4 regions of the Bradyrhizobium sp. 956_D2_N1_4 genome follow, and region 1 is predicted to be linked to each of the others. Evidence: predicted binding sites of a transcription regulator. Region 1 holds the regulator's gene; each other region holds the start of a gene.
What was found. The regulator PhoB, encoded in region 1, activates phosphate uptake and scavenging genes when phosphate is short. The targets are predictions, from matches to a motif close to TGTCATNNANCTGTCAT.
Positions count from the first base shown of each region.

Region 1 (7,735 bases):
GTGCGGCGATGCGCGAACAGATCGCCGGTGCGGCCCATGCCGGTCTGCACCTCGTCGAACGCGAGCAGCAGGCCCTTCTCGTCGCAGAGCTGGCGCAACGCCCTCAGGAAGGCGGGCGTTGCCGAACGCACGCCACCCTCGCCCTGGATCGGCTCGATCAGGATGCCGGCGGTCTGCGGACCGATCGCCTTCTTGACGGCTTCGATATCGCCATGCGGGACCTGGTCGAAGCCGTCCATCGGCGGGCCGAACCCTTCGAGATATTTTGCCGAACCGGTCGCGGCGAGCGTTGCCAGCGTGCGGCCGTGGAAGGCGCCTTCGAAGGTGATGATGCGGTAACGTTCCGGATGACCCTTGGAGAAGTGATGATGGCGGACGAGCTTGATCACACCTTCCAGCGCTTCGGCGCCGGAATTGCAGAAGAACACGAAGTCCGCGAAGCTTTCGTTGCACAGACGCGCGGCGAGCTTCTCGCCGTCCGGGCTCTGGAACAGGTTCGACATGTGCCAGAGTTTGGTGGCCTGCTCCTGCAACGCCTTGACCAACGCAGGATGAGCATGGCCGAGCGCATTCACCGCCACGCCCGAGGTGAAATCGAGATAGCGATCGCCATTGGTCGCAATCAGCCAGCAGCCTTCACCGCGCTCGAAACCGAGGTCGGACCTGGCGAAAACGGGGAGCAAATGCGGCGCTGCGCTGTTAGTCATGACGATCACTTGAATGTTGCGGACGGTGTGAGCGTGCATTGCGCAACGCACCATTGACCGGCCCGGAAAACGAAACGTGCCGCCTTTTAAGGGCGGCACGTGTGACTATCTTATGCCTGGTGAAACCGGTGTCAATGCCGCCCGGAAAGCCTCGCGAAACGCAAAATCCGTAGTCTTGCGGTGGCGATTTTGCGTATTTCCGCCACGGAACATGTGGAAGCGAGTCGGCGGACTCTTGCGCGTGAGTCACGCCATATTGTAGCGTTTGGCTTGTCAGATACGACATCTCGTGCAGCAGTTCTGATCCTCTAAGTCCTCATGTACCGGCGTAAGCGTTCGGGCGCATCTGGTGCGCCCGGCGAGCCTTAAGGGATTCTGGCGGCACGGGTTTTTCGAAGCTTAGGCATTCGCCGTGCGGCCGCCAGGATGGCAGGCGCCGGCGAAGGAAAGGGTGCAATGACCGTTTTGACCTGGTCGGATGATCGCGTCGAGCAGCTGAAAAAGCTCTGGGAGGCCGGACTTTCGGCCAGCCAGATCGCCGCTGAACTCGGCAATGTGACCCGCAATGCCGTGATCGGCAAAGTGCACCGGCTCGGCCTGTCGGGCCGCGCCAAGAGCCCTTCATCGGCAGCGCCGCGGCCGCGCAAGGCGCGCCCCGCCCAGCACATGATGCGGGTGACCCGCCCGATCGCACGCGGCAACACCGCGCTGGCGCAGGCCTTCGAAGTCGAGGTCGAGGCCGAACCGGTCACCTACGACAACGTCGTGCCGATGAGCCAGCGGCTGTCGCTGCTGGAGCTGAACGAGGCCACCTGCCACTGGCCGGTCGGCGATCCCTCGAGCCCGGATTTCTTCTTCTGCGGCGGCAAGGCGCTCTCCGGCCTGCCCTACTGCGCCCAGCACTCGCGCGTGGCGTATCAGCCCGCGGCCGATCGCCGGCGCGCGCCGGCGAAGCCAGGTCCGCGCTGAAGTCGTTCTGAGCTCAGAAAGGAGCCGTCACACGATGGCGGCTCAACAAATCCGATGTCGTTCCGGACAAGCGCGCCTCAAGCGCACGCAGATCCGGGACCCTTAACCACCGCAAGATGTGGCTACGGGGACTCGGAGTTACCTTTTGGCACAATAATCACTCGCGGTGGGTGTCCCGGACCCGCGCTTACGCTTGTCCGGGACGACACCGAGAGTGTGGCCGCAGCTCACCGAGCTACGCCTGCTCCGCCTTCGCAAAGCGATCGTCCAGTGCGTAGCCCGCGCCGCGGACGGTGCGGATCGGGTCCTGCTCGCGGCCGAGATTGAGCAGCTTGCGCAGACGGCCGATATGGACGTCGACGGTGCGCTCGTCGATGTAGATGTCACGGCCCCAGACGCTGTCGAGCAGCTGCTCGCGCGAGAACACGCGGCCGGGATGCTCCAGGAAGAACTCCAGCAGGCGATATTCGGTCGGGCCGAGATCGATCGGCCGGCCCGAGCGTGCCACGCGGCGCTTGTCGCGGTCGAGCTCGATGTCGCCATAGGCGAGCACGGTGGCGAGCCGCTCCGGGCTGGCGCGCCTGAGCAGGCCCTTCACGCGTGCCAGCAGCTCCGGCACCGAGAACGGCTTGACGATGTAGTCGTCGGCGCCGGTCGCAAGACCCCGCACCCGCTCGCTCTCCTCACCACGCGCGGTGAGCATGATGATCGGGAGCTGCTTGGTCTCGGGCCGGGTGCGCAGCCGCCGGCACAGCTCGATGCCGGAGAGGCCCGGCAGCATCCAGTCGAGCACGATCAAATCGGGGATATGCTCCTTGAGGCGGGTGTCGGCATCGTCGCCGCGCATCACCGTCTCGACGTCATAGCCGTCGCCTTCGAGGTTGTAGCGGAGAAGCTCGGTGAGAGCTTCCTCGTCCTCAACCACCATAATGCGTGCGCCCATGGTGTTCGTCGCTCCTTAAGTGTTCGGGACCGTCGTGGCGAAGGTCGTCATGTCGCCCTTCGGCCGCTTGTCGGTGATCGCCTGGCCCTCGATCATGTAGAACACGGTCTCGGCGATGTTGGTGGCGTGGTCACCGATGCGCTCGATGTTCTTGGCGCAGAACATCAGATGGATGCAGAACGAGATGTTGCGCGGATCCTCCATCATGTAGGTGAGGAGCTCGCGGAACAGCGAGGTGCAGATGGCGTCGACTTCCTCGTCGCCCTTCCACACCGCCATCGCCGCCGGCAGATCGTGCGCGGCATAGGCGTCCAGCACCGACTTGACCTGCTGCTGCACGAGGTCGGTCATGTGCTCCAGGCCGCGGAACAGCTTGAGCGGATGGAAATCCGTCTCCAGCGCCGCGACGCGCTTGCCCATGTTCTTGGCGAGGTCGCCGATCCGCTCGAGATCGGTCGCGACGCGCATGGCGCCGACGATCTCGCGCAGATCCACCGCCATCGGCTGGCGGCGCGCGATGGTGAGAACGGCGCGCTCCTCGATCTTCTTCTGGAGCGCGTCGAGCTCGGCGTCGATGGTCACGACGCGCTGGCCGAGCGCGACGTCGCGGCGGATCAGCGCGTCGACGGAATCGACGATCATGCGCTCGGCGATGCCGCCCATCTCGGCGACCAGGCGCGTGAGCTCCTGGAGGTCGGTGTCGAAGGCCTTTGCGGTATGTTCAGAACCCATGTTCCGTCTCCTCAGCCGAACCGGCCGGTGATGTAATCCTGCGTGCGCCGGTCGGTCGGCGACGTGAAGATCTTGCTGGTGTCGTCGAACTCGATCAGCTCGCCGAGATACATGAAGGCGGTCTTGTCGGAGACGCGCGCCGCCTGCTGCATGTTGTGGGTGACGATCGCGATCGTGTAGTTCTCGGACAGCTCCTGGATCAGCTCCTCGACCTTGGCGGTCGAGATCGGGTCGAGCGCCGAGCAGGGCTCGTCGAACAAGATCACCTCGGGCCGCACCGCGACCGTGCGGGCGATGCAGAGGCGCTGCTGCTGGCCGCCGGAGAGCGACAGGCCGGAGGCGTTGAGCTTGTCCTTGACCTCGTTCCACAGCGCGCCGCCGCGCAGCGCCTTCTCGACGCGGTCGTCCATCTCGGACTTCGAGATCTTCTCGTAAAGGCGGATGCCGAAGGCGATGTTCTCGTAGATCGTCATCGGGAACGGCGTCGGCTTCTGGAACACCATGCCGACGCGGGCGCGCAGCAGATTGAGGTCCAGCTTGGGGTCGAGGACGTTGGTCTGGTCGAGCATGAGCTGACCGGTGACGCGCTGGCCCGGATAGAGGTCGTACATCCGATTGAAGATGCGCAGCAGGGTCGACTTGCCGCAGCCCGACGGGCCGATGAACGCCGTGACGCGGTTGGTGCCGAGCGCCAGATTGATGTTCTTCAGCGCGTGGTGCTCGCCGTAATAGAAATTGAGGTTGCGCACCGTCACCTTGGCCGGAGCTTCGGGCAGCACCGGCGCCTGCGGCAAACCACCGGCCGCGCTCATCGATACGGAAAGATCACTCATTTTGCGGTCCTCTCGGCGCTCAGAATGCGCGCGCCAATATTCAGGGCAAGAACGGTCAGGGTGATGAGCAGCGCGCCGCTCCAGGCGAGCTGCTTCCAGTAGGCGTAGGGGCTCTGCACGAAATTGTTGATGGTGACCGGCAGGTTCGCCATCGTCTTGTTCAGACCCAGGCTGAAGAACTGGTTCGACAGCGCGGTGAAGAGCAGCGGCGCGGTCTCGCCGGCGACGCGGGCGGTGGCCAGCATCACGCCGGTGATGAGGCCCGAGCGCGCCGCGCGATAGGCGATGCGCTTGATCACCAGCGAGCGCGGCAGGCCGAGCGCCGAGGCCGCCTCACGCAGTGCGTTCGGCACCAGCAGCAGCATGTCCTCGGTCGTGCGCAGCACCACTGGGATGACGATCACCGCAAGCGCGAGGCAGCCGGCAATCGCCGAGAAGCCGCGCATCGGCACCACCACCGCACCATAGATGAACAGGCCGATGATGATCGAGGGCGCCGAGAGCAGGATGTCGTTGATGAAGCGGATCACCGAGGTCAGGCGGTCGTTGCGGCCGTACTCGGCGAGATAGGTGCCGGCGAACAGACCGAGCGGCGCGCCGATGCCGACGCCGAGCACGGTCATGATGATCGAACCCACGATGGCGTTGCGCAGGCCGCCCTCGGTCGAGCCCGGAGGCGGCGTGTCCGCAACGAAGAGCTCCAGGTTCAGGCCGGCAATGCCGTTGTAGAGCAGCGTCATCAGGATCAGCGCGAGCCATGTGACGCCGAAGGCAGCGGCAGCCAGGCAGAGCACACGGATGACGATGTCCATGCGGCGGCGGCGTGCGTAGATCGGGTTCATGTTACTTCCCCGCCTTCTTTTCAAGACGCATCAGCATCAACCGTGCAGCCGCGAGCACGAAGAATGTCAGCACGAACAGCAGCAGGCCGAGCAGGATCAGGCCGGACTGGTGCAGGCCGTCGCTCTCGGCGAACTCCGATGCGATCGCCGCCGAGATCGTGGTGCCCGGGGCGAAGATCGACGACGAGATGCGGAACGAGTTGCCGATGATGAAGGTCACCGCCATGGTCTCGCCGAGCGCGCGGCCGAGCGCCAGCATGACACCGCCGATGACGCCGACGCGGGTGTAGGGGATCACCACGCTGCGCACGACTTCCCAGGTGGTGCAGCCGACGCCGTAGGCGGCTTCCTTGAGCACCGGCGGCACCGTCTTGAACACGTCGACCGAGATCGAGGTGATGAAGGGCAGCACCATGATGGCGAGGATCAGCGCCGCGTTGAACAGGCTGAGATAGGACGGCGGGCCTGCGAAGATCGCGCCCAGCACGGGGATGCCGTCGAAGATCTTGATCATGAAAGGCTGGAACGTGTTGGCCAGGAACGGGCCGAGCACGAAGAAGCCCCACATGCCGTAGATGATCGAGGGAATGCCGGCGAGCAGCTCGATCGCCATGCCGATCGGGCGGCGCGCCCATTGCGGGCAGAGCTCGGTCAGAAAGATCGCAATGCCGAGACCGACCGGAATGGCGATCGCCATCGCGATGAAGGAGGTGATGAGCGTGCCGTAGATCGGGCCGAGCGCGCCGAGCACGGGCGGATCTGCCGACGGCGCCCAGCGCTGCGTCCACAGGAAGGCGAAGCCGTATTCCTTCATCGCCGGGAACGCGCCGACGATCAGCGAGATGATGATGCCACCGAGGATGAGCAGCACCGAGATCGCGGACAGCCGCGTGATCCAGTAGAAGGTGAGGTCGCCGAGCTTGAAGGCGCCCAAGGCCTTGGCGCGGTCATACGGTCCGGCGTCGTCGATTACATCGCTCTGAACGGCCATCTCTGCCACGCCGATCCCCTGTGCCCGTTTGATATACGCTTGTTGTCGGTCTTGTTGTTGGTCTTGCGCTCCGGATGCGGCGCGAGGCCGATCCGGAGCGGAGGTCTTGTGAGATCCCGGCGCCCAGTCCGGGACGAGAGCGCTTAGCTCTTGATCTCGGCAGCCCAGGTCTTCTCGATCAGCTGGACGACCGGGTCCGGCATCGGGATGTAGTCGAGCTCTTCAGCCGCCTTGCCGCCGCTCTTGAAGGCCCAGCGGAAGAACTTGATGGCTTCCTGCGAGGCTGCCTTGTCGGTGGCATCCTTGTGCATGAGGATGAAGGTCGCCGCCGTGATCGGCCAGGACTTGTCGCCGGGCTGGTCGGTCAGGATGACGTAGTAGCCGGGAGCCTTGGCCCAGTCGGCATTGGAAGCGGCCGCCTGGAAGGCTTCGACCGTCGGCTGCACCGGCTTGCCGGCCTTGTTGACGAGACCGGTGTAGGTCAGCTTGTTCTGCTTGGCATAGGCGTACTCGACGTAGCCGATCGAGTTCTTGGTCTGGCTGATGTTGCCCGACACGCCTTCGTTGCCCTTGGCGCCGACGCCGACCGGCCACTCGACCGCGGTGCCCTCACCGACCTTGCTCTTCCAATCCGCGCTGGCCTTGGCGAGGTAGTTGGTGAAGTTGAAGGTGGTGCCCGAGCCGTCCGAGCGGCGGACCACGGTGATGGCGTCCGACGGCAGCTTCACGTTCGGATTGAGCTTCTTGATCGCGGCGTCATCCCACTTGGTGATCTTGCCGAGATAGATGCTGGCCAGGGTCTCGCCGTCGAACACCAGTTCGCCGGGCTTCACGCCCTCGATGTTGACGACCGGAACGATGGCGCCCATCACCATCGGCCACTGGACGAGGCCGTCCTTTTCGAGCTGCTCGGCCTTGAGCGGCGCGTCGCTGGCGCCGAAGGTCACGGTCTTGGCCTGGATCTGCTTGATGCCGCCGCCGGAGCCGATCGACTGGTAGTTCAGACCGTTGCCGGTCTCCTTCTTGTAGGCGTCAGCCCACTTGGAATAGATCGGGAACGGGAACGTCGCACCGGCACCCGTGATGTCGGCAGCAAACGCCGCCGTCGCCGATGCGGCGACCAAGCCGGCAGCGACGATAGTTTTGATGAAATTCATGGTGGTCTCCATACAGGGGAGCGAAGCGCCATCCGCGCCCGATCGCGCTCCCCGTGCCGCCCCTTTAGGAGCGGTCGGCTGTGCTTTTACGAAGGTTTCGTGACAGCTGGATGACACGGCCAAGCGATTGAAATCGCTTGAATATCAGGTTGAAGCCGCGGTCTTCGCCTGGGGAAAACAGGCCGTGAAAACGGCGCCCTGCTTGGGCACGCTCTCGATCAAAAGCCGGCCGCGATGGCGGTTAAGAATATGTTTCACCAGCGATAATCCGAGCCCCGTCCCGCCCTGCGAGCGGCTGTCGCCGACATCGACCCGGTAGAACCGCTCGGTCAGTCGCGGCAGATGCTCGGGCGCGATGCCGGGGCCGAAATCGCGGACCATGACCCGGATTTCCTGAGTTCCATCAGTGGCTGCCGCGGCGGTCAGCGACACGATGACACGTCCGCCCGACGCCCCGTATTTGAGCGCGTTCTCGATCAGGTTCTCGAACAGGCGGAGCAATTCCTCACGGTCGCCCGCGATCATCACCGGGGTCTCAGGCAGATTGGTTTCGACCTCGAC
Region 1 covers NZ_CP197237.1:8,207,648-8,215,382, reverse strand. The annotation lists gene AB7535_RS38680 (aspartate aminotransferase family protein) at 1-707, opposite strand, end outside; gene AB7535_RS38675 (GcrA family cell cycle regulator) at 1,164-1,676, shown strand; gene phoB (phosphate regulon transcriptional regulator PhoB) at 1,912-2,619, opposite strand; gene phoU (phosphate signaling complex protein PhoU) at 2,635-3,351, opposite strand; gene pstB (phosphate ABC transporter ATP-binding protein PstB) at 3,363-4,184, opposite strand; gene pstA (phosphate ABC transporter permease PstA) at 4,181-5,026, opposite strand; gene pstC (phosphate ABC transporter permease subunit PstC) at 5,028-6,017, opposite strand; gene pstS (phosphate ABC transporter substrate-binding protein PstS) at 6,161-7,174, opposite strand; gene AB7535_RS38640 (ATP-binding protein) at 7,319-7,735, opposite strand, start outside.

Region 2 (7,735 bases), 500 kb from region 1:
CGCGCCCTGGTATCATCCTGCTTGAACAGCGTGATCCGGTCGATCGCCAGCGTCTCGAGACCGAGCGCCGCAAACCTCGCGCGCAGCATCTCCAGGATCGGCCCGCGCCGCTCCGCATCCAGCCGTCCCGTCAGCGTCATGTGGAAGCGGAATTCTTCCATCACGTACGGGTAGCCCCAGCGGTCGAGATAGTCGCGCTGCCGCTCGGTGAGTTTGTCGGGCTTGCGCCGCGCGCGGTCTTCCGCCGTCATGGGAGCACGGAAGTCGTCGAATTCGCGGACGCAATCGGCGGCAAGTTGCTGGAGCGCGCCCACCGGCTCGGTCGGAATCACCGCAATGAAGCCGCTGATGGAGTCGACGACCGGACGGATTGACGGCATCGGCCGCGCCTTGCCGGCAAAGGCCGCGCAGGCTGCGACGAGCTCGGCTTCAGTCCTGCCTGGCGCCAGCGCCATCGGCGCCTTCAGCGTGCCGTGGAAACCGTATTTGCGGGGATCGGCCGTGACGTCGCGCCAGTCCGGCGCAACACGCGATGCGTCGGCAGGGAACGGCATCTCCTCACCGGTGTAGACATCATAGCCGAGCAGCTTGGCGCCGAGGCGGGAGAGGGCGCTGTCGGCGCCGGCTGCGAAGTAGATCGCGTAGCGGGGAAAATCTGTCATTGCCCGAGCATAACCGGTTCAGGCCGCAACAACAGCTTCGCGCGGCGTGGCCGCCGCAGCGAGCAGTCGCGTCGCATCGGTGAGATGCACGAGCTTCCCGCCAGCGACCACCGCGATCAGCCGCGGCCGCAGCGGCACACTGTCGTCGACCAGCAGCATGTCGGCGCGGCATCCTTCCGCGAGCACGCCGCGATCGGCAAGGCCGGTCGCGCGGGCCGGTCCCGCGGACACCAGGTTCCAGGACTCGGTCAGCGGCAGCACGCCGTCGGCGACGAGGCGGAACGCGGCGAGCAGCTGCGCGGGATAGTAATAGTCCGACGCCAGCACCGAGCAGAGCCCCTTCGCGATCATGTCGGACGCCCGGGTCCAGCCGGTATGGCTGCCGCCGCGCACGACGTTCGGCGCACCATAGACGATGGCATCGCCCTGGCTTGCAGCCGCCCGCGCGGTCTCCTCGTTGATCGGAAACTCCGCGATGTCAGCGCCCAGCTCGCGAAACTCCTGCCTCATCGCTGGCGTCGCATCGTCATGCGAGAGCATCCGCACCTCGGCCGCGCGAGCAGTTGCGGCGAGCCGCGACACGGAAGCCGGCACTTCACTGGCGCGCGAAAGCACACGCTCGACCAGCCGGTCGAATTCCTCGCCCGAAAGGCCGGTGCGCTCCACCATGCGGTTGCGCTTGCGCGGCTTGGCCATGTCGGCGACGGTGCCGTCCATGTGGTCGTTGAAGGCGAACAGGTCGACGCGGCCCTCGGCGAGCCACTGGCCGATCTCGGTCTCGGCGTCGAGATTGTAGGTCTCGTGCCGCAGGTGGAAACGGGTATCGGCGGCGAATTGCGGGCGCTGCCGCTCGATCGCCTCCATCAGGGCGCGCGCATTGCCGGCGCTGCGCAGGCCCGGCTCCCACGAGCAGGTCGTGGCGTGAAAAACGGTGGTGATGCCGTTGCTGATCGCCTGGCGGTCACTGTCGGCGAGCGCGACGTCGATCGGGAAGTCGACGCCGGCGCGCGGCATCATCTGGCGCTCGAAGGCATCGCCATGCAGATCGACGATGCCGGGCAGCATCAGCAGGTTGCGCGCATCGATGGCCAGCCGCGCACGGCCGCGAGAGGCATCGACCTGCGCAATGTCCGCGCCGGACACGAGAATGGAAGTTTCGACGAGCTCGGAGCCGATCAGGGCCCGGCCGCCCTCAAGGAAAATGTCTGTCAAGCGACCGCGCTTCGTTTGCTGGCAGGGGAACGGGTGAGGGAGCTTGCCCGTGCTTCATATGCCGAGAGGAAATCTTCAATCCCGAGCTTGCGGAAATCGGGCAGTGCTTCACGCAATTTGTCGTGATCCCAGTCCCACCAGGCGAGTCGGGCCAGCCGTCCGGCGACGTCTTCCGAGAACCGCCGCCGCACGATGCGCGCCGGATTGCCGGCGACGATGGTGTAGGCCGGCACGTCCTTGGTGACGATGGCGCCGGCCGCGATCACCGCGCCGGTGCCGATGTTGCGGCCCGGCAGCACGATCGCGCCATGGCCGATCCAGACGTCGTGGCCGATATGAACGTGATGCTGGCGCCGCCAGTCGAAGAACTCGGTGTCGTCGCTCTCGCCTTCGAAGTAGGCGCTGGAACGATAGGTGAAATGCGCCTGCGTCGCGCGATGCATCGGATGATTGCCGGGATTGATGCGGGTCATCGCCGCGATCGAGCAGAATTTTCCGATCGTGGTGTAGGTGATCTGGGCGTCGTTCACGACATAGGAGTAATCGCCCATCGCGACTTCAGTGAGGATCGTGCGCGCACCGACTTCGGTATAGGTGCCGAGCCTGGTCTCATGCAGCTTCGCCGAAGGGTCGATGGTCGGTTGAACCGAGAGCGTCTTGCCGGCCATGCTACATCCGATAGGTCGAGGGCGGGCGTACCTCTTCGAGCGGCCTGATGACAATGTCATGACGATGCGATGACAGGGGAAGAGGTGTGTAGGATCGCCGCACCGCAGCGCCGGTGTCACACAAGTGTCAAGCGCCAGCGTTAGCGGTGGCAGCCAGCTACTCTGGAGCCCTCTATGCTGGTGGTTGAAGGTCTGACGTGCCGCTTCGGCGCAAAAGCCGCGGTGGACGACGCTTCGTTTCAAATCTCCCCCGGCGGCTTCGTCGGTGTGATCGGGCGCTCCGGCGCGGGCAAGTCGACCATGCTGCGCATGATCAATCGCCTGGCGACGCCGACGCAGGGCCGTATCCTGTTCGACGGCCTCGACGTCACCGCGCTGCGCGGCAAGGAGCTGCGGCAGTGGCGGGCGCGCTCGGCGATGATTTTCCAGCAGTTCAACCTGGTTGGCCGGCTCGATGTGCTCACCAACGTGCTGATGGGGCGTCTTGCCACGATGCCGGCCTGGCGCTCGCTGACGCAGACCTGGCCCGAGCACGACAAGGCGCTGGCGATGTCGGCGCTCGAACAGTTCGATATCGCCTCACTCGCCGCCCAGCGCGCCGACCAGCTCTCCGGCGGCCAGCAGCAGCGTGTTGCGATCGCCCGCGCGCTGGTGCAGCAGCCCGACATCATCCTCGCCGACGAGCCGATCGCCTCGCTCGACCCGCGCAACACCAAGATCGTGATGGATGCGCTGCTGCGCATCAACAAGCATTTCGGCATCACCGTGCTCTGCAACCTGCATTCGCTCGATCTCGCCCGCACCTATTGCGATCGCCTGATCGGCATGGCGCAGGGTCGCGTGGTGTTCGACGGCGCGCCGGCCGAATTGACCGACCACGTCGCGCGCGAGCTCTACGATCTCGAAGCCTCCGACGTCATGGGCGGAATGCCTGCGCCGGCGCCTGAGGGCGTTCCGGCACTCGGAACGGCGGCTGCGGCCTGAGCCGCGCCTGTAGTTGCCAATTTTTGCGTCAACCGACCCCAACCGATGAAGAGGGTATCATGATCACTCGCAGACTGGTTCTTGCCGGCGCCGCCGCGCTCGCGTTCACGACCTCGGCCTCCGCCGACGACTGGAAAGCCAAATATCCCGAACTGACCTTCGCGGTCATTCCGGCGGAAAATGCCTCGGGCGTGACCGAGCGCTGGGCGCCGTTCATGAACTATCTCTCCAAGGAATTGGGCGTGAAGGTCACGCTGCGCATCGCCAACGACTACGCCGCCGTCATCGAGGGCCAGCGCGCCGGCAACATCCATATCGCCAGCTACGGCTCGGCGTCGTTCGCCCGCGCCCGCCTGACCGGCGTCAAGACCGATGCCTTCGCCAACGACATCAACGCCGACGGCTCGACCGGCTACTACTCGGTGTTCTTCGTTAAGGCGAGCAGCCCCTACAAGAGCGTCGACCAGCTCAAGGGCAAGAACCTCGGCCTCGTCGACCCGAACTCGACCTCCGGCAACAACGTGCCGCGCTTCGAGCTCGACAAGATGGGCATCACGGATGCCGACACCTATTTCAGCAAGGTCGTCTTCACCGGCAGCCACGAGAACGCGATCCTGGCGCTGGCGCAGGGCACGGTCGACGTTGCGGCCAACCAGTGGACCAGCGATGACGATTCCACGCTGGCGCAGATGCTGACCAAGGGCATGCTGAAGAACGCCGACGGCTCGCCGATGAAGAAGGACGATTTCCGCATCATCCACAAGTCGGCGCCGATCATCAACGGCCCCTACGCCTACAATTCCGACCTGCCGGAAGATGCCAAGGCGGCGATCGCCAAGGCGTTCTTCGACGCGCCGGCCAAGGACAAGGCGGCCTTCGATCGCCTCCAGGACGGCCAGAAGAAGGGTTTTCATCCCGCCACCACCAAGGACTGGGATGGCACGATCGAGCTGATCAAGTTCGTCGATGCACTGCGTAAGAAGAAGGCGTCCTGAGTTTCGGGACGATAGCACTGGAGCCGGGTCGATGGACCCGGCTCTTTCTCTTTGATCGACCACCTTTCCTGGCCAGATGACCGTCGCGGTTTCGATCCTTCCCGAGCAGCAGCTCGCCGTGCTGAACGCGGCCTATCGCCAGGCGGTCGCGCGCAAGCGGCTCCGACTCCTGTTGGGGCTGGTGATCTTTGCCGCAGCCCTGTTTCTTGCCGCGATCGGCGCGGAAGTGAACCTGCGCACCTTCTTCGCCCATTTCGGCAATTTCATCAGCTATTTCGACCGCATCCTCACGCTCGACAGCGGCCAGCGGGTCTGGACCGATGCCGGCGAGTGGCTGTGGGGCTGGCGCAAATGGCTGAAGATGCTGGGCGAGACGCTGCTGATCTCCTATGTCGGCACGCTGATCGGCGCGACTTTCGCCTTCTGCCTGAATTTCTTCGCGGCTGAGAACACCTCGCCGTCGCCCTGGCTGCGCTTCGTGGTGCGTCGCCTGCTCGAATTCGCCCGCACCGTGCCGGGCATCGTCTTCGCGCTGATTTTCGTGATCGCCTTCGGCCTCGGGCCGATGGCCGGCGTGCTCGCGATCGCGATCCACTCCACCGGCGCGCTCGGCAAGTTGTTCTCCGAGATCGTTGAGAATGCCGACATGAAGCCGGTTGAAGGCATCCGCTCGACCGGCGCGAGCTGGCTCTCCTGCATGCGCTTCGCCGTGGTGCCGCAGGTGACCGCGGGCTATGCCAGCTATGCGCTGCTGCGCTTCGAGATCAACGTCCGCGAGGCCTCGGTCATGGGCTTCGTCGGTGCCGGCGGCATCGGCCAGGAGCTCGTCGTCGCCATCCGCAAGTTCTATTACTCCGACGTCAGTGCCATCCTGCTCACCATCATCATCACGGTCTTCATCATCGACATCACCACGGGCTGGCTGCGCGGCCGCCTGTTCGGCAAGGAGGCACGGACGTGACGAGGCCGCAGGAGGTCGACACGCGAGAGCTTCGCGCGCGCTACCCTGATGTGTTCGACCGCCCCGCCTCGGCGCGGCTCGCGATGCCGGCGATGACCGTCGCGGCGTTTGCGATCCTAGTCTACGGCCTCGTCGATCTCGACTTCTCGCCGTCGCGATTCTTCGCAGGGCTGAGCCAGCTCGGCTGGATCAGCCTGATGATGATCCCGCCCGATCCCGGCACCTCGCTGCCGGTCTATCTGAAGGCGCTGGGTGAGACGCTGTCGATCGCGCTGCTCGGCACGACGCTGGCGGCGGTGTTCGCGCTTCCGGTCAGCCTGCTGGCCGCGCGCAACGTCATACCTTCGCAGATTTTGCGTTTTCCGGTCCGCCGTTTCCTGGATTCGATCCGCGGCGTCGACACCCTGATCTGGGCGCTGGTGTGGATTAACGTCGTTGGGCTTGGTCCGTTCGCCGGCGTGCTCGCGATTGCCGTGTCGGATTTCGGCGCGTTCGGAAAACTGTTCTCGGAGGCGATCGAGGGCGCCGACCAGAAGCAGGTCGAAGGCGTCCGCGCCTCCGGCGGCAGCGCTTTGCACGAGATCCGCTTCGGCCTGCTGCCGCAGGTGCTGCCCGTGATCGCCGGCCAGGTGCTCTATTTCATCGAATCCAACACGCGCTCGGCCACCATCATCGGCATCGTCGGCGCCGGCGGCATCGGCCTCCAGCTCGCCGAGCAGATCCGCGTGCTGGAATGGCAGCGGGTGTCGTTCCTGATCCTGATGATTCTGGTCGCCGTCGCCGCGATCGATTTCATCTCGAGCAAGCTGCGCTTTGCGATTATTGGGCGCAGGGCGGTGGCGTAGCTTTCTTCCTTCTCCCCTTGTGGGAGAAGGTGGCGCGAAGCGCCGGATGAGGGGTCTGCCTCCTCGAGCTCAGATCGGTGTTTGCAGAGACATACCCCTCACCCGTCTCGTCGCTACGCGGCGAGCCACCCTCTCGCGCAAGGGGAGAGGGTGAAGAAGAGCAGCCTCACCCGTTCTCCACCAGAAACTCCACCCGCTCCGCCGCGAACCGCGAATGCTTCGTCACCAGCGGCTTGCCGGCGAGATCGTGGTCGGTCGCGTCGACCACCAGGATCGGCCGTCCCAGCGGCAGATCGAGCCGCGCGGCATCGGTTGCGTCCACGATGCCGGCGGTGATCCGGGTCGCGCCGCGGCTGTAGTCGCGGACGCCGTAATGCTCGAGCAGTTTCGTCATCGAGCGCGTCGCGGCGAACACCTCGCCCGCGCCCGGGAACAATTCCGCTGACAGCCAGGTGGTGGAGACGCAGATCGGCGTGCGGTCGGCGAGGCGGATCGCCTCGATCCGCACCAGCGGCGCGCCGGCCTTCAATCCCAGTTCGCGCGCCAGTTCGCGGGTCGCGACATCGTCGGACGCCTCGATCAGCCGGCCATGCGGTTCGCGGCCGTCGGCGCCGACGATCTCGGAGAAGCGGGTGCGCGAGCGCAAGGGATAAGCGAGGCGCTGCGCCTCGACATAGGTTCCGCTGCCGCGTTCGGCGCGCACGATGCCGCGCTCGGCAAGCGCGGCCAGCGCGCGCCGCACGGTGTGGCGGTTCACCCGATAGGTTTCGGCGATCTCCATCTCGCCCGGCAGCTTGTCGCCGGCCGCAAAGCGGCCGTCGGCGATGCCGCGCTCGATGCCGTCGGCAACGAGGCGCCACAGCGCGACGCCCGAAGAGGCTGTGTCCTGCATGCTCATGTCGCCGAGAAGCCTACTTCAGAAATCACACGTTTGTCACGAAACAGTCATGGCGCTTCCGTATCAAGTTGTCTATTATCATAGACAACTTGGATTCGGCAAGTTCTGTCAAAAGCTCGGTGAATTTGGTGACCCAGCACAACAACCAGCAAGTCCAGCGCAAGGCCGCGATGGCCGTGCTGGCGCACGCGGAGGCGGGCGAGATCGCCGCTCGCCTCCGCGCTCTCGCCCTGCCGGCTCATCAGGAGCTGCGCGCGCCGGAAAACGGTCTCGTCATGCTGCGCGGCCGGGTCGGCGGCGACGGCGCGCCGTTCAATCTCGGTGAAGCCACGGTGTCGCGCGCGGCGGTCCGGCTCGCGAGCGGCGAGGTCGGCTTCGGCTACACGCTGGGGCGCGATGGCGAAAAGGCGCGGTTGATCGCGCTGTGCGACGCACTGGCGCAGTCCAGTGATTTCGGCGAGGCGGTGGAGCGTGACGTTATCGCGCCGTTGCGCGAGCAGCTTATGATCC
Region 2 covers NZ_CP197237.1:8,706,607-8,714,341, forward strand. The annotation lists gene AB7535_RS41235 (DUF1045 domain-containing protein) at 1-662, opposite strand, end outside; gene AB7535_RS41240 (alpha-D-ribose 1-methylphosphonate 5-triphosphate diphosphatase) at 681-1,874, opposite strand; gene AB7535_RS41245 (chloramphenicol acetyltransferase) at 1,871-2,542, opposite strand; gene phnC (phosphonate ABC transporter ATP-binding protein) at 2,717-3,526, shown strand; gene phnD (phosphonate ABC transporter substrate-binding protein) at 3,586-4,521, shown strand; gene phnE (phosphonate ABC transporter, permease protein PhnE) at 4,598-5,482, shown strand; gene phnE (phosphonate ABC transporter, permease protein PhnE) at 5,479-6,327, shown strand; gene phnF (phosphonate metabolism transcriptional regulator PhnF) at 6,494-7,225, opposite strand; gene phnG (phosphonate C-P lyase system protein PhnG) at 7,345-7,735, shown strand, end outside.
Region 2: a site for PhoB is predicted at 2,601-2,617, ahead of phnC (phosphonate ABC transporter ATP-binding protein). Genes of this name have one in related genera too.

Region 3 (7,735 bases), 5.6 Mb from region 1:
CCAACACCGTCGTGTTCGTGCTGATGGTGCTGGTGCTCTTGGTGAAGCCAACGGGACTGACGGGAAGGGCGGCCTGATATGACAGCCTTGACGGACGACACGCTGCCGGTAACCCCGCGCGCGATGCGTGACGAGATGGTCGTGTTCGTGGTGATGGCGCTGCTGCTGGCGTCGGTGCCCTTCACGGGCGTCTATCCGTTCTTCGTGATGCAGGCGCTGTGCTTTGCGCTGCTTGCCTGCGCCTTCAACCTGCTGATCGGCTATGGCGGCCTGTTGTCGTTCGGCCACGCAATGTTCATGGGCACCGCCGGCTATTGCAGCGCGCACGCGCTGAAAGTGTGGGCGTTGCCGCCGGAGCTCGGCATCCTCGTTGGAATCGTCGCGGCGTTCGGGCTGTCGCTCATCACCGGCTATATCTCGATCCGCCGCCAGGGCATCTATTTCTCGATGATCACGCTGGCGCTGTCGCAGCTCCTGTACTTCATCTACCTCCAGGCGCCGTTCACCCATGGTGAGGACGGCATTCAGGGCATTCCGCAGGGGCGGATGTTCGGCTTGCTCGATCTCTCCAAGCCGACGGTGCTTTATTACGTCGTGCTGGCCGGCTTCCTCGCCGGCTTCCTGCTGATCTACCGCATCATCAACTCGCCGTTCGGTGAAGTGCTGAAGTCGATCCGCGAGAACGAGCCGCGCGCGATCTCGCTCGGCTACCGGACCGACCAATATAAATTCCTGGCTTTCGTCCTGTCCGGCACGCTGGCCGGCTTTGCCGGATCGCTGAAGGTGTTCGTGGCGCAGAATGCCTCGCTCACCGACGTGCACTGGACGATGTCGGGCGAGGTCGTGCTGATGACGCTGGTTGGCGGTCTCGGCACCATCTTCGGCCCCGTGGTTGGTGCCTTCGCGATCATCGCCATGCAGCAATATCTGGCGGGTTTTGGCCAATGGGTGACAGTGATCCAGGGCTCGATCTTCGTGGTCTGCGTGCTCACCTTCCGCCGCGGCGTCATCGGCGAAATCGCTCATTACTTCCGGCGCTCGCTCTAAGCCATTGATATCGCGTCAATTTCATTGGCGCGATAATCCGGTGGATGATCCTGCTTCGCGGGCGTGAGATGACACGCGCGCGGGGTGGAAATGGTCTATGACAGTTTCATGACGGTCCGTTCGGGCCGGGCCATTTCCAACCGGTAGCCTATCCCCATGATGCGATGGTTTCGCGCTTTCCTGCCCAAGGAAGAACGGTTCTTCGACCTGTTCGACCGCCATGCACAGACCGTGATCCAGGGCTCGATCGCACTCCAGGGCATGCTCAACGGGGGCGAGGAGACGCCGGTCTACTGCCAGCGTGTCAACCAGTTCGAGAACGACGCCGACAACATCACCCGTGAGGTGCTGACGGCGGTGCGCCGTACCTTCATCACCCCCTTTGACCGTGGCGACATCAAAAATCTCATCACCTCGATGGACGATGCCATCGACCAGATGCAGCAGACGGCCAAGGCCGTGATGCTGTTCGAGGTCCGCACCTTCGAGCCGCCGATGCGGGAGATTGGCGGGCTCCTGATCGAATGCGCCAATCTCGTGGGGCGCGCGTTGCCGCTGATGCAGTCGATCGGCCCGAACGTCGCGATGCTGACCGCGATCACGGAGGAGCTGGGCAAGCTGGAGGGACGGGTCGACGATCTCCATGACATCGGGCTGAAGGAGCTGTTTCTCAAGCACCGTGATGGCAGCGCGATGGATTTCATCGTCGGCGTCGAGATCTACGACCATCTCGAAAAGGTGGCCGACCGTTTCGACGACGTCGCGAACGAGATCAACAGCATCGTCATCGAGCAAGTTTAGGGCAGGGGTCGCGCCGTGGATGCTGCGCTCGGACTTCCTGTCCTCGTCGGCTTGATCGCCGTCGCGCTGCTGTTCGACTTCCTGAACGGCCTGCACGACGCCGCCAATTCGATCGCGACCATCGTTTCGACCCGCGTGCTGCGGCCGCAATTCGCGGTGCTCTGGGCCGCGTTCTTCAATTTCATCGCCTTCATGGTGTTCGGGCTGCATGTTGCCCAGACCATCGGCACCGGCATCATCGATCCCGCGGTGGTCGACGCCCAGGTGATCTTCGCGGCGCTCGTCGGCGCGATCGTCTGGAACCTGGTGACCTGGTGGCTCGGCATCCCATCCTCCTCCTCGCATGCGCTGATCGGTGGCCTTGTCGGCGGCGGCATGGCCAAGGCGGGGATCTCGGCGGCGGTGTGGAGCGGCCTGTCCAAGGCGGTGCTGGCGATCGTGCTGTCGCCGCTGGTCGGTTTCCTGCTCGCGATGATGCTGGTCGCGATCGTGTCCTGGCTCTCGGTGCGCTCGACGCCGTTCGCGGTCGATCGCGCCTTCCGCATCCTGCAATTCGCCTCCGCCTCGCTCTATTCGCTCGGCCATGGCGGCAATGACGCCCAGAAGACCATGGGCATCATCGCCGTGCTGCTCTATTCGCAGGGGCATCTCGGCGGCGAGTTCTCGGTGCCGTTCTGGGTGGTGCTGTCCTGTCAGGCCGCGATGGCGCTGGGCACGCTGATGGGCGGCTGGCGTATCGTCCGCACCATGGGCCTGCGCATCACCAAGCTGACGCCCATGCAGGGCTTTTGCGCCGAAACCGGCGGCGCCGCGACGCTGTTCATGGCGACCTTCCTCGGCGTTCCCGTCTCGACCACCCACACCATTACCGGCGCGATCGTCGGCGTCGGCGCGGCCCGCCGCGTCTCGGCGGTCCGCTGGAACGTCGCGAGCTCGATCGTTTATGCCTGGGTGATCACGATCCCGGCCTCGGCCATTGTCGCGGCGCTGACCTGGTGGGCGGTCCAGATTTTCGTCAGGTGACGAATTTCAGCCCGGCGATGCCGGCGACGATCAGCCCGATGCTGGCGAGACGGAACGCGGTGGCCGGCTCGCCGAACAGGATGATGCCAAGCGTGGCGGTACCGACCGCGCCGATGCCGGTCCAGACCGCATAGGCGGTTCCGACGGGCAGCGATTTGAGCGCCATTCCGAGCAGGATGACGCTGCCGGCCATCGCCACGAGCGTGATGACGGACGGAACAAGCTTGGTAAAGCCCTCGGTGTATTTTAAGCCGATCGCCCAGGTAATCTCGAGAAGACCGGCGACGAACAGGATGCTCCAGGCCATGACGACCCTCCATTCAAGGCAGGGTCGTCCCCGCGGCGGATATGCTGATGAGGGGGGAGGCCGTCCTCCCCGGGAGCGGATATGGGGCTGGCCGAGGGGCTCCGCAATCACCACATGAGGCTTGATCAGGCCCATTTTCCCTGCCAAACGCTCCCGCCATGTCCGACATCGCCATATCAGCCGACTCGCCGGCCCGTTCCCCGCTTGCCATCGAGGTGGCGCGGCGGCGCACCTTCGCGATCATCTCCCACCCGGACGCGGGCAAAACCACGCTGACCGAGAAGCTGCTGCTGTTCGGCGGTGCCATCAATCTCGCCGGCCAGGTCAAGGCCAAGGGCGAGCGGCGCAACACCCGTTCGGACTGGATGAAGATCGAGCGCGAGCGCGGCATCTCGGTCGTGACCTCGGTCATGACCTTCGAGTTCGAGGGTCTTGTGTTCAATCTGCTGGACACGCCGGGCCATGAGGACTTTTCGGAGGACACCTACCGTACGCTCACGGCGGTCGACTCCGCCGTCATGGTGATCGACGCCGCCAAGGGCATCGAGGCGCGCACCCGAAAGCTGTTCGAGGTCTGCCGCCTGCGCGACATTCCGATCATCACCTTCATCAACAAGATGGACCGCGAGAGCCGCGACGTCTTCGAGCTGCTCGACGAGATCGAGAAGACGCTGGCGCTCGACACCACGCCGATGACTTGGCCGGTCGGCCGCGGCCGCGATTTCCTCGGCACCTATGACGTCGCCAATGGCGGCGTACGCCTGCTCGAAGGCGGCGGCGCCAAGACCGGCGCGGCCCAGCAGATCGAGATTGCGGAACTGGCCAAGCTCAACGCCAATCTCGACGTCTCCGCGGTGAAGGACGAGCTCGAGCTCGTCACCGAGGCTTCAAAACCGTTCGAGCTCGCCGCCTTTCGCGAGGGCCATCTGACGCCGGTCTATTTCGGCAGCGCGCTGCGCAATTTCGGCGTCGGCGACCTCCTGGAAGGTCTCGGCAAGTTCGCGCCGGAGCCGCGCGCGCAGGAGAGCGACCAGCGCAAGATCGAGGCGACCGACCCGCGCATGAGCGCCTTCGTGTTCAAGATCCAGGCGAACATGGATCCGAACCACCGCGACCGCATTGCTTTTGCGCGCCTGTGCTCCGGCAAGCTCAGCCGCGGCATGAAGGCGAAGCTGGTGCGCACCGGCAAGAGCATGCCGCTGTCGAGCCCGCAATTCTTCTTCGCGCAGGACCGGTCGGTGGCGGACGAAGCCTTCGCCGGCGACGTCGTCGGTATTCCCAATCACGGCACGCTGCGCATCGGCGACACCCTGACCGAGGGCGAGGATTTCACCTTCGTTGGCGTGCCGAGCTTCGCGCCGGAAATCGTCCGCCGCGTGCGTCTCACCGACGCGATGAAGGCGAAGAAGCTGAAGGAAGCGCTTCAGCAGATGTCGGAAGAGGGCGTGGTGCAGGTGTTCCGCCCGCGCGACGGCGCACCGGCGCTGGTCGGCGTGGTCGGGGCGCTGCAGCTTGACGTGCTGAAGGCACGGCTCGAGGCGGAATATTCGCTGCCCGTCGAGTTCGAGGTCAGCGAGTTCCAGCTCGCCCGCTGGGTCTCATCCGAAGATCGCAAGAAGCTCGACACTTTCATCGCCGCCAACACCTCGAGCATCGCCGACGATGTCGACGGCGATCCCGTGTATCTGGCGAGAAACGAGTTCTATCTCGGCTACGCCAGGGAGCGCGCCGAGGGCATCGAGTTCACGAACGTCAAGGACGTCAAGAAGAAGGGGTAGGGTGCTCTCCGCGCACTGCTGCGTGGCCACACTCCGCTGTCATTCCCCGCGAAGGCGGGGAATCCAGTACGCCGCAGCCTCTCGATTCCATCACCGCCGTCTCGGATTACTGGGTCGCCCGGTCGCGCCGGGCGACGACACCGGAGCTAAACGCGAGCATGTGAACAGCGGCAGGCTTGACGCGTTCGTTGGCAATGCCACGTTTGTGCGTGTGACATTGTGAGCTCGCATCATGTGGCGCGGCATCCTCGTTTTCCTCCTGTTGGCGATATCGACGGTTGCCGCCGATGCGCAGCGCCGCCAGATCAATCCGATCCCGTTTTCGCATGAGCCGTGCAGCGTGCTCGCCGGCCGGCCCTGCACGCCGTACTATTGCAGCCCGCTCGAGCCCGGCCCCTGCATTCCCGAGATCGACTACCCCTACGGCCAGAATCTCCAGCTCACGATCGAAACCGTGCCGGCGGAGGCAGATCGCTCGAAATATCAGAGGCCGGATCACGATCTCGATACGATCGGCGATCTCTTCGCCGAGCTGCGCACTTGCTGGTCGCCGCCATCGGACAATGCGCGCGCGGGCATGCAGATGGCGGTGCGCTTCAGCTTCAACAAGGCGGGCGGCATGATCGGTCCGCCGCAGCTGACCTATGCGACCGCGGGCGTCCCGGCCGATACCCGAACGACCTATCTCAATGCGATCAATTCATCGCTGAAAGCCTGCCTGCCGCTCAAATTCACCAGCGGCCTCGGGGGCGCGCTGGCTGGGCGTCCGATCGCGATCCGCTATGTCGATAATCGCGAGCTTGGAAAATAGTTCTATCCCTGCATCTTGAGGACCGCGCTTGCGCGCGTCTCGCAGGATGAAGGCTGCGGCCGTTGCAGCGGCCGGGCCTTCACGCCTGACCATGAGGCGCGAGAGTTGCGACCCGCGCCCAATCGATGATACGCCATGGGCGGGGGCGCTGGTTGAGGGGAGGATGTCGTGGGTCTGCTGGTCATGATCCTGGGGCTGATGCTGTTTTTTGCGGCCCATGTTTTCACAACGAAACGAGAGGCGCGCGCGCAAGCGATCGCGAGACTGGGCGAGGGGACCTACAAGATCCTCTATGCGGCCGTCTCGCTTGCGGGACTGGCGCTGATCATCTGGGGCTTTGCCCATTATCGCGCTGCCGGAATGATCCCGGTTTGGGAGCCGCCGGTCGCATTCAAGCACATTACAGTGGCGCTGATGCTGCCCGCTGTCATCCTGGTGGTGGCCTCCTACTTGCGCGGGCGCATCTATGCGACGCTGAAGCATCCGATGCTGGCGGGCATCAAATTGTGGGCGGCCGCGCATCTGCTCGCCAATGGCGATCTCGGCTCCATCATCCTGTTTGGCTCGTTCCTGGGCTGGGCCGTGTATGACCGCATCTCGCTGAAGCATCGCACCGATGGCGGCGGCCCGCCGATTCCGGTGGGCGGGGTCACCAATGATCTGATCGCCGTTGCAGTCGGTGTCGTCGCTTATCTCGCGCTGGCCTTCGCATTCCACCCGGTTGTGATCGGCGTTCCCGTCATGGGAGGCTGACGACAGCCGATCAGCGCAAGACCGTTCCGCGCAGCCGTGCGCGGAACGTGACAAGGCAACAAGCCGAGGGCATTCCGATGGACTGGTCGCAATCTCAGATCCCTCCGATGCGATTCGAGGCGCGTTTTGGTGATCGGGTGGTGCCGGCCTTCTGCGACCGGCCGGCGAGCCTGTGGGCGATGATCGCGGACGCCTGCGCCCGCAATCCGGATGGCGAAGCGCTGGTCGCAGGCGATGTCCGGTTGAGCTGGCGGCAGGCGGTGGAGCAGGCCGCGCGGATCGCGGCCGGCTTTCGCAAGCTCGGCCTGCAGCGCGGCGATCGCGTCGCGATCCTGCTCGGCAATCGTATCGAATTTCCGCTGCTGCTGTTTGCCGCCGCGCATGAGGGGCTGGTGACGGTGCTGCTCGGCACGCGCCAGCAGAAGCCCGAGATCGCCTATGTCCTCGCCGATTGCGGCGCCAAGATCCTTATCCATGAAGCGGGGCTCACCGGGCGGCTGCCCGATGCGCTTGATGTCCCCGCTGTCATCCACCGCATCGCCGTCGACAGCAATCAGGCCCTGTCGCGTTTCGCCGTGCTCGCCGACAACGTCCCGGCATCGGCGCCGGTCGAGATCGACGAGGAGGACACCGCGATGATCCTCTACACCTCGGGCACGACGGGCAAGCCGAAGGGCGCGATGCTCGCCCATTGCAACATCGTCCATTCCTCGATGGTGTTCGTCTCCTGCCTGCAATTGACGGAAGCAGACCGCTCGATCGCGGCGGTGCCGCTCGGCCACGTTACCGGCGTCGTCGCCAACATCACGACGATGATCCGCTGCGGCGGCGCGCTGATCATCATGCCGGAGTTCAAGGCCGCCGATTATCTCAAGCTCGCCGCGCGCGAGCGCGTCACTTACACGGTGATGGTGCCGACGATGTACAATCTGTGCCTGCTCCAGCCCGATTTCGAGAGCTACGATCTCTCGAGCTGGCGCATCGGCGGCTTTGGCGGCGCGCCGATGCCGGTCGCGACCATCGAGAAGCTCAAGGCGACGATTCCCGGCCTGAAGCTCGCGAACTGCTACGGCTCGACCGAGACGACGTCGCCCTCGACGATCATGCCGGGCGAGCTGACCGCGAGCCACATCGACAGTGTCGGCCTGCCGTGTCCTGGTGCCCGCATCGTCGCGATGGGGGCGGACGGGCGCGAGCTGCCCCCTGGCGAGATCG
Region 3 covers NZ_CP197237.1:2,637,842-2,645,576, forward strand. The annotation lists gene AB7535_RS11970 (branched-chain amino acid ABC transporter permease) at 1-77, shown strand, start outside; gene AB7535_RS11975 (branched-chain amino acid ABC transporter permease) at 79-1,047, shown strand; gene AB7535_RS11980 (DUF47 domain-containing protein) at 1,204-1,848, shown strand; gene AB7535_RS11985 (inorganic phosphate transporter) at 1,864-2,871, shown strand; gene sugE (quaternary ammonium compound efflux SMR transporter SugE) at 2,864-3,178, opposite strand; gene AB7535_RS11995 (peptide chain release factor 3) at 3,337-4,956, shown strand; gene AB7535_RS12000 (hypothetical protein) at 5,189-5,767, shown strand; gene AB7535_RS12005 (NnrU family protein) at 5,936-6,520, shown strand; gene AB7535_RS12010 (class I adenylate-forming enzyme family protein) at 6,598-7,735, shown strand, end outside.
Region 3: a site for PhoB is predicted at 1,145-1,161, ahead of AB7535_RS11980 (DUF47 domain-containing protein). Genes of this name have one in related genera too.

Region 4 (7,735 bases), 7.0 Mb from region 1:
CAAGCGCTTCGCCGACATGCCATGGTCGATCCTGACACCCGATCTGTGTGCGCATTGGGATGGCCACGCGCTCTCGTTCACGTCGGGCGTGAGCAAGAGCGAAGCACCCGGCGAAGACCGGCTCGAGGAAACCTGGCGGCGCTACTACGCCAGCATCTTCAACCCGGCGCGGCTGAAGGTGAAGGCGATGCAGACGGAGATGCCGAAGAAATACTGGAGGAACCTGCCCGAGGCGTCGATCATTAAGCCCTTGATCGAGGACGCCGAGCGCATGACCGGCGCCATGATCGCCAATGCCGCAACCGATCCGCACAAGCCCCAGAAGCGGCCGGAGGCTCCGATGCCACGCAAGCTGGCTGCCGACGATCTCGAAGCGCTCCGCGAGGAGGCCGCGCACTGCCGCGCCTGCCCGCTCTACAAGGACGCGACGCAGACCGTGTTCGGCGAGGGCCCGAAAGACGCGACCATCATGCTGGTCGGCGAGCAGCCCGGCGACAAGGAAGACCTCGCCGGCCACCCCTTCATCGGCCCGGCCGGCCAGATGCTCGACCGTGCGCTTCAGGAAGCCGGCGTCGACCGCAACAAGGTCTACGTCACCAACGCGGTCAAGCACTTCAAATTCGTGCCGCGCGGAAAGATCCGTCTGCACCAGAAGCCGGCGACGCCGGAGATCCGGGCGTGCCGGCAATGGTACGAGCGGGAAGTTTCGGCAATCCAGCCCGAGCTCATCGTGGCAATGGGCGCCACCGCCGCGCAGAGCGTGTTCGGCAAGATCACCCCGATCGGCAAGACCCGTGGCCGGCTCATAGATATGCCCGAGGGACGCAAGGCACTGGTGACGGTGCACCCGTCCTATCTGTTGCGGCTGCCTGATCCGGAAGCCAAAGTGCTGGAATATCAGCGCTTTGTCGAAGACCTGAAGATTGCCGCCAGTTTGCAGAAGAAAGCCCCACGCGCCGCCTAAATACTGGCGAATACTGGTGGGAAAGCGACTTTAGGACGCAGTTGTCATCCAGCCTTCAAATCCATCGCGGACAATAGCCCCTTCAAATTAGTTAAGGGGCGTCCAAAAATGACAGACGTTGCATTCGACCGTGCGGTAGGCGATCCGACGCCCGTCCAGCCGGCTTCCAGGCCAAATCTCGACAAGGGTTTTAACCCGCTCACGATGATCCTGTTCTTCGGCATCCTTGCCGCAGGCCTGCTGTTCGTTGCCTACAGCATCTATGTCGACGTCAACGCGACCGGCACGAAGGTGACGACCTTCCTGCCCTACATCCTCTTGTTCGTCGCGCTGCTGATCGCGCTCGGCTTCGAATTCGTCAACGGCTTCCACGACACCGCCAACGCGGTGGCGACCGTGATCTACACCCATTCGCTGCCGGCTGAATTCGCGGTGATGTGGTCGGGCTTCTTCAACTTCCTCGGCGTGCTGCTGTCCTCCGGCGCGGTCGCGTTCGGCATCGTCTCGCTGCTGCCGGTCGAGCTGATCCTCCAGGTCGGCTCCAGCGCCGGCTTCGCCATGGTGTTCGCACTCTTGATCGCCGCGATCATCTGGAACCTCGGTACCTGGTATTTCGGCCTGCCCGCCTCCTCCTCGCACACGCTGATCGGCTCGATCATCGGCGTCGGCATCGCCAATGCCGTCATGCGCGGCCGCGACGGCACCTCGGGCGTCGACTGGAGCAAGGCCACCGAGATCGGCTACGCGCTGCTGCTGTCGCCGCTGTTCGGTTTCATCTGCGCCGCCGTGCTGCTGCTGCTGCTCAAGTTCATCGTGCGCAACCCTGCGCTCTATGCCGCGCCCGAAGGCAACAAGGCGCCGCCGCTCTGGATCCGCGGCCTGCTGATCGCAACCTGCACCGGCGTCAGCTTCGCCCACGGCTCGAACGACGGCCAGAAGGGCATGGGCCTGATCATGCTGATCCTGATCGGCACCGTGCCGACCGCTTACGCGCTCAACCGCGCGCTGCCGGAGAGCCAGGTCGCCCAGTTCCAGAAGGTCTCGGAGGCCGCCTCCAAGGTGATCGCGGCCAAGGGCGCCGGTCACTCGATCATCGGCGATCCTCGTCCTGCGGTGACGCAGTACATCACCTCGCACCACATCAGCGAAGGCACCTACCCCTCGCTGTCGGTGCTGGTGAAGGATGTCGGCGACCAGGTCGCGAAGTACGGCTCGCTCAACAAGGTACCGGCGGAAGTGGTCGGCAACACCCGTAACGACATGTACCTGACCTCGGAAGCGATCCGCTTCCTGATGAAGGACAAGGAAAACGACCTCAACAAGGAAGAGGTCGCGACCTTGAACGCCTACAAGGGCGGCCTCGATAGCGCCACGAAGTTCATCCCGACCTGGGTGAAGGTCGCCGTCGCCATCGCGCTCGGCCTCGGCACCATGGTCGGCTGGAAGCGCATCGTCGTCACCGTCGGTGAGAAGATCGGCAAGACCCATCTCACCTACGCACAGGGCGCCTCCGCCGAGCTGGTCGCCGCCGCCACGATCGGCGCCGCCGACGTGTTCGGCCTGCCGGTCTCGACCACCCACGTGCTGTCGTCGGGTGTCGCCGGCACCATGGCCGCGAACGGCTCGGGCCTGCAGATGGCGACCATCCGCAACCTGCTGATGGCCTGGGTGCTGACGCTGCCCTGCGCGATCGCGCTGTCGGCCACGCTGTATGTGATCTTCTCGCGGATCTTCTGAAGCCGATCACGCGCCTCAAAGACAAAGGGCCCGTGCGATGCACGGGCCCTTTTCGTTTGTGGTTCGGGGGGCGGCGTTAAGACGCCGCGAGCGATTCCTCGACCAGCTTGACCCAATAGGACGTGCCGAACACGATCGCCTCGTCGTTGAAATTGTAGGCTGGGTGATGCAGGCCGGCGCTGTCGCCGTTGCCGCAGAAGATGAACGCGCCGGGCCGCGCTTCCAGCATGTAGGCGAAATCCTCGCCGCCCATCAGCGGCGGCATCTCGTGCACATTGGCCTCGCCGGCAACGTTCCTGGCGATGCGCCGCGCCACCTCGGTCTCCGCAGCGTGGTTGTTCACGACAGGGTAGTTGCGCTTGTAGTGCAGGTCGATCTTGGCGCCGGTGATCTGCGCCACGCCCGCCACCACCTCGTGCACGCGCTTCTCGACCAGCTTGCGCACCTCCGGCGACAACGTGCGGATGGTGCCCCTCAGCGTTGCGGTCTGCGGAATGACGTTGCGGGCGTTGCCGGCGTGAAATTCGCAGATCGAGATCACGGCCGATTCCAGGGGATCGACGCTGCGGGCGACGATTGACTGCAGCGCGGTGATCACCTGCGCGCCGACCAGCACGGAATCGACGCATTTGTGCGGACGCGCGGCGTGGCCGCCGAGGCCCTCGATCATGATGTCGACCTCGTCGGTCGCCGCCATGATCGGGCCCGGCCGGATTGCGAACGAGCCGATCGGAATGCCCGGGCCGTTGTGCATGCCGTAGACCTGCTCGATGCCGAAACGCTCCATCAGGCCGTCCTTGACCATGGCCGCGCCGCCGGCGCCGCCTTCCTCGGCAGGCTGGAAGATTACGACAGCATCGCCGGCGAAGTTGCGGGTCTCGGCAAGGTAGCGGGCCGCACCGAGCAGCATCGCGGTGTGGCCGTCATGGCCACAGGCGTGCATCTTGCCCGGAGTCTTGGAGGCGTAAGGCAGGTTGGTCTGCTCGTCGACGGGCAGCGCGTCCATGTCGGCACGCATGCCGATCACCTTGAGCCCATCGCCGGCCGGCTTGCTGCCCTTGATCACGCCGACCACGCCGGTCTGCCCGAGGCCGGTCACGACCTCGTCGCAGCCGAACTCGCGCAGCCGGTCCGCAACGAATGCTGCGGTGCGGTGAACGTCGTACAGCAGCTCCGGATGCTGGTGGATGTCCCGGCGCCATGCCTGAATATCGGGTTGGAGGTCGGCGACTCGGTTCACGATGGGCATGGAGGGTCTCAAGCCTTGTTGGGAATACAGGACTGTCTACCATGCAAGCACCAGTCCACCTAACTCCCGTGGATCGAGGGTCCCCTGTGCTCTCGTCATGGCCGGGCCTGTCACCAGCTTGTCTTGGCCATCCACGTCTGACTATTAGGACGGAAAGCGCGTGGATGCCCGGGACGAGCCTGGGCATGACGCCTGTTTGGGTGGAAGCAGAATGCCGAGGCGGCTCGAAGGTGAGTTTGACTACATTGTCGTCGGGGCCGGCACGGCCGGCTGCATCATCGCCAACCGCCTCTCGGCCGTATCAGGGAATCGCGTCCTCATTCTCGAAGCCGGCGGCGACGACAACTGGATCTGGTTCCACATTCCGGTCGGCTATCTCTTCGCGATCGGCAATCCGCGTTCGGACTGGATGTTCAAGACCGAGGCCGAGCCCGGTCTCAATGGCCGCTCGCTGGCCTATCCCCGCGGCAAGGTGATCGGCGGCTCTTCGGCGATCAACGCCATGATCTCGATGCGCGGACAGGCCGCTGATTACGACCACTGGCGCCAGCTCGGCATGACCGGCTGGGGTTATGACGACGTGCTGCCGCTGTTCAAGAAACTCGAAGATCACTTCCTCGGCGCGAGCGAGCATCACGGCGCCGGCGGCGGCTGGCGCATCGAGGCGCCGCGGCTGTCATGGGCCGTTCTCGACGCCGTGGGCGACGCCGCCGAGGAGATGGGCATCAAGCGCATTCCGGATTTCAACACCGGCGACAACGAAGGCACCAGCTATTTCCACGTCAACCAGAAGCGCGGTCGGCGCTGGTCGTCCGCGCGCGGCTTCCTCAAGCCCGCACTGAACCGCCAAAATCTGCGGCTCGAGAAGAACGTGCTGGTCGATCGTCTCATCATCGAGCAGGGCCGCGCCGTCGGCGTACGCTTCATCCAGAATGGCGAGGTCATCGAGGCGCGCGCGAAGCGCGAGGTGATCCTCTCGGCAGGCTCCATCGGCTCAGTGCAGGTGCTGCATCGCTCCGGCATCGGTCCCGCCGACTGGCTGTCGCCGCTCGGCATCGACATCGTGATGGACAAGCCCGGCGTCGGCCGCAACCTTCAGGACCATCTCCAGCAGCGCGCGATCTACAAGGTCGAGGGTGTGCGCACGCTGAACGAGACCTACTACAATCTGTTCCGCCGTGGCCTGATGGGGCTCGACTACGCCTTCCGCCGCCGCGGACCGCTGACCATGGCGCCGTCGCAGCTCGGCATCTTCACCCGCTCCGACGCGACGCGCGCCCGCGCCAACATCCAGTTCCACGTGCAGCCGCTGTCGCTCGACAAGTTCGGCGATCCCCTGCACTGCTTCCCCGCGATCACCGTGAGCGCCTGCAATCTGCAGCCGACCTCGCGCGGCACGGTGCGGCTGCGCTCGGCGAGCTTGGACGAGAAGCCGATCATCGCGCCGAACTATCTGTCGACCGACGACGACCGCCAGGTCGGCGCCGACGCCATCCGGACCACGCGGCGACTGATGCGGCAGAAGGCGCTCGCGAAATATCGCCCGAGCGAATATCTGCCCGGTCCCACCGTCGGCGACGACGATGCCTCGCTCGCCAAGGCCGCCGGCGACATCGGCACCACCATCTTCCATCCCGTCGGCACCGCAAAGATGGGCGCGGCGAATGATCCGATGGCGGTGGTGGACGAGCGGCTGCGTTTCTACGGCCTGAGCGGCCTGCGCATTATCGACGCGTCGATCATGCCGACGATAACGTCAGGCAATACCAATACGCCGACAGCGATGATCGCCGAGAAGGGCGCGACGATGATTTTGGAGGACGCGAAGTAGCGTCCCGTCCCCATGATCAATCCACATCGCTTCTCCATTGGCCCCACTGACGCGCAGATCGCGATGCTGCAATGGGGCGAGAGCGGGAGGCCGCCCGCGCTGCTCGTGCACGGCACCGGTTTCGTCGCCGACGTCTGGGACGAGGTCGCGCGCGAGCTTGCATCGACCTGCACCGTTTACGCGCTCGACCGCCGCGGCCACGGCGCGAGCCACAAGCCCGATGCCTATCATTTCCTTGATTATGCCGAGGATGTCTGCCGGGTGATCGATGCGCTCGATCTGCGCGACGTCTACGGCATCGGCCACAGCGCCGGCGCGACCGATCTCCTGCTCGCGACGAAACTTCGGCCAGGACGCTTCACGCGCCTGTTCGTGATGGAGCCGACCGTGATGGACCCGCGCGCGGCGCGGCCCGGAGGCTTGAGCGAAGACTCGCTCACCCGCGTCCAGGGCACGCTGCGCCGGCGGGCCGAATTCGACAGTGCCGACACCGTGTTCGAGCGCTACCGCACAGCGCCGGCGTTTGCCGATTGGACCGAACCATCGCTGCGGGCCTATGTGCGCCACGGCTTCGTGCCGCTGGAGAATGGCCGGGTTCGGCTTTGCTGCACGCCCGAGATCGAATTCGCAATCCTGCGTCCGATCTACGAGGCGATGGAGCAGGTCTATGTCGGCGATGCCCGCGGCAATCCGTTTGTCTCGCTCACCGAGATCGACTGCCCGGTGCGCGTCACCACCGCCGCGAAGTCGGGGCCGATCTACAAGGAGATGGCGCGACGCGCCGTGTCGCTGATTCCGCGCGTCAGCACACTGGTCTTCGAGGGCGCCGGGCACTGCGTGGCGCAGGAAGTGCCGGAACGCGTGGTGGAGGCCGTGCGGGAATTCGCGAAATAAGTCTCGCGCCCCGGACGCGCTGCAGCGTGCAACGCTGCTGCGCAGAGCCCGGCCCAGACAATCCGAGCCGCGTGGGTCCCGGCTCTGCGGCGCACCGCCATAACGCGTCGAAGACGCGCGTGAACCCGCTCTTGGGCGCTGCACCGCGTCCGGGACACGAGACCCTACCACCTCACGAAAACGTCATCGCATCCGGGAATAAGTCTCCTCCGCCCCCAATCACCTCCCCGAAGCCCAATTCCGGGCGAAGTGGAGACGTGCGATGAGCGGACACGATCACGGGGACGGCGTCAGCCGCCGCAAGGTGCTGGAATGCATGACCTGGGCCGGCACCGGGGTGCTCTGGACCATCACGGGCGGCGTGCCGCGCTCGCTCGGCATCATCGATTCCGCGCAGGCCGCCACGGCAGCCGCGCCCGGCATGACCTTCCTCCAGATCAGCGACAGCCATGTCGGCTTCGACAAGCCGGCAAACCCCAACGCGCTCGGCACGCTGGAGGAGGCCATCAACAAGATCAACGCAATGCCGGCAAAACCCTCCTTCATGATCCACACCGGCGACATCACGCACCTGTCGAAGGCCGCCGAGTTCGACAATGCCGACCGCATCATCTCGCAGAGCAAGCTCGACGTGCACTACGTGCCTGGCGAGCATGACTTTCTCGACGAGGAGGTGAAATTCTATCGCGAGCGTTACGGCCGCGGCACCAAGGGTGCAGGCTGGTATTCGTTCGACGCCGGCGGCGTACACTTCATCGGCCTCGTCAACGTCGTCGACCTCAAGGGCGGCGGTCTCGGCAATCTCGGCGCCGAGCAACTCGCCTGGCTCGAGGACGATCTGCGCGGCAAGTCGAAATCGACACCGATCGTGCTGTTCGCGCATATCCCGCTCTGGACGGTCTATCCCGAATGGGGCTGGGGCACCGAGGACGGCGGTCGCGCGCTCGAATACGTCAAGGGCTTCGGCTCCGTCACCGTGCTGAACGGACATATCCATCAGGTGATGCAGAAGGTCGAGGGCAACGTCACTTTCCACACCGCGCGCTCGACTGCGTTCCCG
Region 4 covers NZ_CP197237.1:1,250,152-1,257,886, reverse strand. The annotation lists gene AB7535_RS05845 (UdgX family uracil-DNA binding protein) at 1-964, shown strand, start outside; gene AB7535_RS05840 (inorganic phosphate transporter) at 1,073-2,701, shown strand; gene AB7535_RS05835 (M20 aminoacylase family protein) at 2,778-3,950, opposite strand; gene AB7535_RS05830 (GMC family oxidoreductase) at 4,162-5,781, shown strand; gene AB7535_RS05825 (alpha/beta fold hydrolase) at 5,794-6,675, shown strand; gene AB7535_RS05820 (metallophosphoesterase family protein) at 6,938-7,735, shown strand, end outside.
Region 4: a site for PhoB is predicted at 1,007-1,023, ahead of AB7535_RS05840 (inorganic phosphate transporter). Genes of this name have one in related genera too.